One region of the Variovorax sp. RA8 genome, then DNA from elsewhere that is predicted to be linked to it. Evidence: predicted binding sites of a transcription regulator. Region 1 holds the regulator's gene; the other holds the start of a gene.
The links. Region 1 encodes FNR, which switches genes on or off when oxygen is low (the NO sensors DNR and NnrR bind a similar motif). Its sites were predicted from a motif close to TTGATNNNNATCAA; they were not measured.

Region 1 (3,402 bases):
CCAATCCCATCAGGAGCGCGGTGCTGGCCAGCGCAGCCTGCATGGTCAGACAATGCGCGAGAAGCGCGTTCGGTTGCGGTCGGCCTGCAGATAGCGATCGAAGACCATCGCGACGGCGCGCACGAAGAACCAGCCCATCGGCGTGACCTCGATCTCATGGTCGCGCAGGTGCACGAGGCCCTGCGCCGCGAGCGGCGCGAGCGCCACGAGCTCGCTGGCGAAATAGCGCTTGAAGTCGACCAGGTGGGCCAGTCCGATCGATTCATAGTCCACATGCCCCTGGCACATCAGCGCCATGATCACCGCGCGCCTCAGGACGTCGTCGCGCGTGAGCGCCAGGCCGCGCACGACCGGCAGGCGACCCTGGTCCAGGAGGTCGTAGTACTCCTCCAGCGTCTTGGCGTTCTGGCTGTAGGTGGCGCCGACCCGGCCGATGGCCGACACGCCCAGCGCCACGAGATCACACTCGGGCTGGGTGCTGTAGCCCTGGAAGTTCCGGTGCAGGCGTCCCTGCCGCTTGGCGATTGCGAGCGGGTCTTCGGGCAAGGCGAAGTGGTCCATGCCGATGTAGACGTAACCGGCCGCGGTGAGCGTGGCGATCGAACGCGACAGCATCTCCACCTTGGTCCTGGCGTCGGGGAGTTCGTCGGCGGCGATGCGTCGCTGCGGCTTGAAGCGCGCCGGCAGATGTGCATAGGCGTAGAGGGCGATGCGGTCGGGCCGCAGCTCGCAGACCTGCGCCAGCGTGCGGTCGAAGGATCCGGTGCTCTGGCGCGGCAGCCCGTAGATGAGGTCGATGTTGATCGACCCGAAGCCGAGTCCGCGTGCGCTCGCCACCAGGTCGAACACCTGCCCTGCCGGCTGGATGCGGTGCACGGCCTTCTGCACGTCGGGGTCGAAGTCCTGAACGCCGAAACTCAGGCGATCGAAACCCATCTCGGCCAGGCTCGCGAGTCGATGGCCATCGACCGTGCGTGGATCGATCTCGATCGACTGCTCGCGCTCCGGCGGCAACGTGAACGCGTCCCCGAGCATGGACAGCAGCTCGCGCAAACCCCCGTCGTGCAGGAAGGTCGGCGTGCCGCCCCCCAGGTGCAGCTGGGTGACAACCGCGCCGCGGCCGAGCTGCGCGGCCTGCAGCGCCACCTCGCGCGCCAGATAGCCGAGGTACTCGCGCCCGCGGCTCTTGTGCCGGGTGACGATCTTGTTGCAGGCACAGTAGTAGCAAAGCGATTCACAGAACGGAATGTGCACGTACACAGAAAGCGGCCGGCCATGCGCGCCGAGCTCGCTGCGCTGCCGCAGCGTCTGGGCGTAGTCGTCGGCCGTGAACGCCTCGACGAAACGGTCCGCCGTGGGATAGGACGTATAGCGCGGCCCTGGCACGTCGAAACGCCGCAGCAGACCCGCCGACGGCAGGACGAGCGATGAACCGGCAGGCGCGGCGGCAAGGGATGAGTTCATTGCGGTAGATATGGGAGGCACCGGCCCACTATGCAGGCAGGCCGCCCCGTCATCCTTGATGTGCATCAAGCCTCGGCTGTGCGCGGCGCCTGAGAATCGCTGCGAACCCCGACGCCATCAATGAAAGCCGAACACATCAAGGTCGCCTGCTCGAGCTGCAACCTGCGCGAGCTCTGCATGCCTGCGGGCCTGGAGCCGAGCGAACTGAAGCGCATCGACGAGATCGTGGCCACGCGGCGCAAGGTCCGGCGCCGCGAGGCACTTTTTCGCAACGGCGAGCCCTTCACCTCGCTCTACGCGATTCGCACCGGCGTCTTCAAGACCCGCGTGGCGACCGAGGATGGCCGCGACCAGGTCACCGGCTTCCAGATGGCCGGCGAGATCATCGGGCTGGACGGCATCGTCAACAACCAGCACACCTGCGACGCGATCGCGCTCGAGGATGCCGAAGTCTGCGTGATGCCCTTCCATCGCATCGAGCAGCTCTCGCGCGAGGTTCCCTCCCTGCAGCGCCACGTGCACCAGATCATGAGCCGCGAGATCGTGCGCGAGCACGGCGTGATGCTGCTCCTGGGCAGCATGCGGGCCGAGGAACGCCTCGCGGTCTTTCTCCTGAACCTTGTCCAGCGGCTGCACGCGCGCGGATTCTCCCGGTCCGAGTTCGTACTTCGCATGACGCGCGAGGAGATCGGCAGCTACATCGGGCTCACGCTCGAGACGGTGAGCCGGACGCTGTCGAAGTTCATGGAAGACGGCATCGTCGAGGTGGAGAAGCGCAAGCTGCGCATCGTCGACGCCGATGCACTGCAGCGCATCGTCAATCCGCCGGGCGGTTGAGCTCGTCCGCGCGCTTGGTGAGCAGCAGCGTGAGCGCGCTCGAGCCGGTCGCCAGCACCCAGAAGATGAAGAAGCCGGCCGCATAGACAGCCTGCCGGGACAAGCCGATATCCTCGCCGCCCCAATGGAGGTCGCTGGGGTCGACCAGCGCGAAAACCAGCAGTTCGGCAACGCTCGCCAGCAGGAAGGCCGGCCAGAGGATCGACATCCAGTCGTGGGACTTCATGATCTTCAACGCCTCGGTGCGGGCAGATCCGCGTCCGGCGTGGCCGCATGGTTGCGCCCTGCCAGCGCAGGCATCAGGTTCTTGGCGGCGAGCTCCTTGTTGATCTCGGCACCCCGGCGGTAGTAGTCCGGCGCCACCACCGGATCGGGCGTGCGCAGCGCGAGCCAGAGCGTCACGAAGCTGGCGACGATGACCACGGCGGGCCCGGCTATCACCATCCACAGCAGCGGGAACTGCCACCAGGGTTCGCTCTTCGGAGCAGTCATCGCGCAATCGTCCATCTCGTCTCCTTTGGAACTCAACGGGGCACCATGAAGGTGGCCTTCTCCGACACCTGCGCGCTGCCCTCGACGGAGCGCACGTCGAGATGGACGACGTGGGACCCTGCGGCGGCGCTGCCGTACGGAACCTGCAGGCGTACCGCGACCCAGCGCGACTGCGCAGGACCGACCTCGAGCGGCTCGGCCGGCGATACGCTGAGACCTTCGAGGCCCCTGGCTTCGATGCGGTAGCGCTGCGGCTGCTCGGTCGCGTTCATGATCTGCAGGCGGTAGACGTTCTCGAGCTGGCCGCCCTCGGCGATGCGCGCGAGCGATGCCCGGTCCCGCACCACATCGACCTTCAGCGGCGTGCGGGCCACCAGGCTCGCCAGCAGACCGATCGTCAGTGCGGCAAGCAGGCCGGTGTAGATCAGCACCCGCGGGCGCAGCACGCGGCGCAGCACCTGCCTGGGCGTCCAATGGCCGGCCATGCCGTTCTGGGTCGCATAGCGGATCAACCCGCGTGGTGTCTTCATCTTGTCCATCACGGTGTTGCAGGCATCCACGCACAGCCCGCAGCCGATGCACTCGTACTGCAGCCCCTTGCGGATGTCG
Region 2 (3,402 bases), 1.1 Mb from region 1:
CACGGCATCGACCTGGCGCTCGCGCGCGGCGAATTCTGCGCGTTGATGGGCCCGAGCGGATCGGGCAAGAGCACGCTGCTGAACATCATGGGTCTGCTCGACCGGCCCGATGCCGGGCGCATATGGATCGACGGCAACGACACCAGCGGACTCGGCGAAGCGGATCTGACACGCCTGCGCGGCCACGCGATCGGCTTCGTCTTCCAGTACCACCACCTGATCTCAGCGTTCACTGCACTGGAGAATGTGATGATGCCGATGCTGCTCGAGCGCGGCCGTGCGGACGATGCAATGAACGAACGGGCGCGCGCGCTTCTCGACCAGGTGGGCCTGCTGCCATGGCAGAACAACCGTGCGACGAACATGTCCGGCGGCCAGCAGCAGCGCGTGGCGATCGCTCGCGCACTCGCCATGAATCCGGCGCTCATCCTGGCCGACGAGCCTACGGGCAACCTCGACACGAAGTCGGCCGAGGGCGTGTTTACGCTGTTGCGACAAGTCAGCGCGAAGCAAGGCACGACGGTGCTCATGGTGACCCACAACCACCAACTCGCCGGAAGGTGCGACCGCATCGTGGAACTCGTCGACGGGCGCATCGTCGCCCCGGTGACAGCCTGAACGCCTGGCAAGGTCCGGGCGGCTCAATGCGACATCAACACCGGCAAGGTCATGGATTGAAGCATCGACCGTGTGGCGCCGCCGAGCACCCATTCGCGCGCGCGGCTGTGCCCGTAGCAGCCCATCACCAGCAGGTCTGCGCTCACGTCGGCGGCCTTCGAAAGGATCCTCTCCCCGACTTCGTCCTCATCCGGATCGCCGTGTTGCAGCGCCACGGCATCCACCCCTTGCGCGCTCAGATAGCGCTGCAGGCTGCGCAGGGAGGCCTCGGCGTCTTCGCCATAGGAGACCGCATGGACGGACTGCGCGCGCACCAGCCAGGGCAGCGCTGCCGACAACGCACGCGCGGCCTCGCGCGTTTCCTTCCAGGCAATCAGGACGTTGCGGCCGACCGTGGCGACCGGCCCCGCATAGGGCACCACCAGCGCGGGCCGGCCGGACTCGACAAGAACGCTGGGCACGAAATCCGCGGGCAACTCTCCTGGGGCAGGGTCATCCGGGTCGCGCTGCCCCAGGATGAGCAGGTCGGCATAGAGGGCACGGCGGGCAAAGCCCCAGGGGGCGTCGCTCATCGGCTCCGCCCAGTGCAGGCGCGGCGATTCGCCGCCGGCCGCCTTGAAGGTCGCGTACGCCTTGTCGCGACAGTCCTTGTCGAGCGACTCCATGATCGCCATGGCTTCGGCCGCGCCCTCCAGGGCATACGGGTACCGCATCAGGGCCGACCTGGTGCAAGGCTGGGCGATGACTTCGCCCTCGAAGGCATCGGCGACCTGGCGCGCGATCTTGACTCGTTCCGCAGCCCGCGCGGAGCTGTCGAGGTGAAGCAGGATGGTCTTGGGTGTCTGCATGAGCGGCTCCTTGAGTACCCTCGAAGAAAGCGCCCAAGTTAACGCGAGCGGCGTCTCTTGACTTTGCGCAGCATCAAACCGCACGACGCCGATTCGATGGCTCCCTTTTCATCCAACTGCCGGGCACTTGATCCAGCGCAAACCTCCTTTTGAGTTCACAGGTCAAACTGACCTCCAACCCGCAGGATGCATTCTTGTCGAACATCGATCTCGAACGCCTTCGCCTCGCCATGGCGCAAGATCAGGACTGAGTCTCCATGCCGAACCTATTGCCCTTGTCGATCGGATCCCAAAGGCTGGAAGGGGAACTGTGCCTGGTGGGTCCGCCGCGCGGCATCGTGGTCTTCGCGCACGGCAGCGGCAGCAGCCGCCGCAGCCGTCGCAACATGCAGGTGGCCGAGGTCTTGCAACGCAGAGGCCTGAGCACGCTGTTGTTCGACCTGCTCACGGACGAGGAGGCCAAGCAACGCGCCAACGTGTTCGACATCCCCCTGCTTGCGCAACGGGTAATGGATGCGCTCGACGCCTTGTCGTCCTACGGCCCCCAGCCCATCGGCCTCTTTGGCGCGAGCACGGGTGCGGGCGCGGCCTTGGCCGCGGCGGCGCGGCGTCCGGAGGCTGTGCAAGCCGTCGTCTCGCGCGGCGGGCGTCCAGATCTCGCCGGCGAGGCATTGGGGGCGGTTCTTGCGCCGACCCTGCTCATCGTCGGCGGGGCCGACACCGAGGTCCTGGCCCTGAACCGTGCAGCCCTGGAACAGCTGCGTTGCCCAAAGCGTCTCGAGATCGTCCCGCGCGCCACCCATCTCTTCGAGGAAGCCGGCGCCCTGGACGTGGTCTCGGCACTGGCCAGCGCGTGGTTCGTCGAGCATCTTCGTCCTGACGCTTGATCGGACCTCCGCTTCGGCAGCTGCTTGTCGTCGTCATGGTCGGCGATGGATACCGCCAGCCCGGCAGGCAAGGATCGACACCACTTCTCCTGGCCGTGGTGCTGGCTTGCGGCAGATCAAGGCGCGATGCGCCGACGTTCCGATACTGACAGCCTCTGCATTCGAGATTGAAGGGATCCTGTCATGTACCAACGAATTCTTGTGCCCCTCGACGGCAGCGCGACGGCGCAGCGCGGGCTGGCAGAAGCCACCCGACTGGCGAAGTTGACGCAAGGCCGGCTGCGGATCATCCACGTGATCGACGAGCTCTCGTTCGCGCTTGCCATGGATGCCTATGCCGGCCACGCCGGAGACTGGCTGAGCGTGCTGCGCGAGGACGGCGAGCGGCTCCTCGCGCAAGCCACGGCTGCCGCGAAGGCGGCCGGCGTCGAAGCCGACACGGTCCTGTACGACAGGCGCTCCGGACAGGTTCACGAACTGGTCACCGCCGAAGCCGCCAAGTGGCCCGCGGACCTGATCGTCCTCGGAACGCACGGCCGCCGCGGCGTCGGTCGCGTCGTCATGGGCAGCAGCGCGGAGCACATCCTGCGCAATGCGCCCGTGCCGGTGCTGCTCGTGCGGGCACCGGAGACCGAATCCAGGCCGCAGCCGGGAGAACCGGTGCACGTAAGTCAGCCGACGGCGGCCCTGGCCTTCGAATGATGGCCACCTATATCCGCTGGTTCTCCGAGATCGGCGTCGACGACGTGGCGAGCGTCGGCGGCAAGAACGCGTCGCTCGGCGAGATGTACCGCGCGCTGACGCCCCATGGCGTGCACGTGCCCAACGGCTTCGCGATCACGGCCGAGGCCTATCGCCGCACCCTGGAGCTCTCCGGCGCGCTGCCGCGCTTGAGGGATGCGTTGGCTGGCCTGGATGTCGAGGACATCGATGATCTTGCGCGGCGCGCGCAGCTTGCGCGGGAGATCGTCCTTGCCGCAACGCTCCCCGAGGAGCTGGCGAGCGAGATTCGCTCAGCGTACGCCCGGCTGCGGGCGGAGTGCGGCGCC

Region 2: E5P3_RS11785 (universal stress protein) is a predicted target of FNR. The motif match lies at 1,594-1,607, and genes of this name have one in related genera.

The regions. Positions count from the first base shown of each region.
Region 1 covers NZ_LR594662.1:1,390,351-1,393,752, reverse strand. The annotation lists gene E5P3_RS06680 (sulfite exporter TauE/SafE family protein) at 1-43, opposite strand, end outside; gene hemN (oxygen-independent coproporphyrinogen III oxidase) at 46-1,464, opposite strand; gene fnr (fumarate/nitrate reduction transcriptional regulator Fnr) at 1,585-2,301, shown strand; gene E5P3_RS06665 (hypothetical protein) at 2,282-2,527, opposite strand; gene E5P3_RS06660 (FixH family protein) at 2,533-2,793, opposite strand; gene ccoG (cytochrome c oxidase accessory protein CcoG) at 2,826-3,402, opposite strand, start outside.
Region 2 covers NZ_LR594662.1:2,479,034-2,482,435, reverse strand. The annotation lists gene E5P3_RS11790 (ABC transporter ATP-binding protein) at 1-618, shown strand, start outside; gene E5P3_RS11785 (universal stress protein) at 642-1,466, opposite strand; gene E5P3_RS11780 (dienelactone hydrolase family protein) at 1,724-2,353, shown strand; gene E5P3_RS11775 (universal stress protein) at 2,537-3,055, shown strand; gene ppsA (phosphoenolpyruvate synthase) at 3,052-3,402, shown strand, end outside.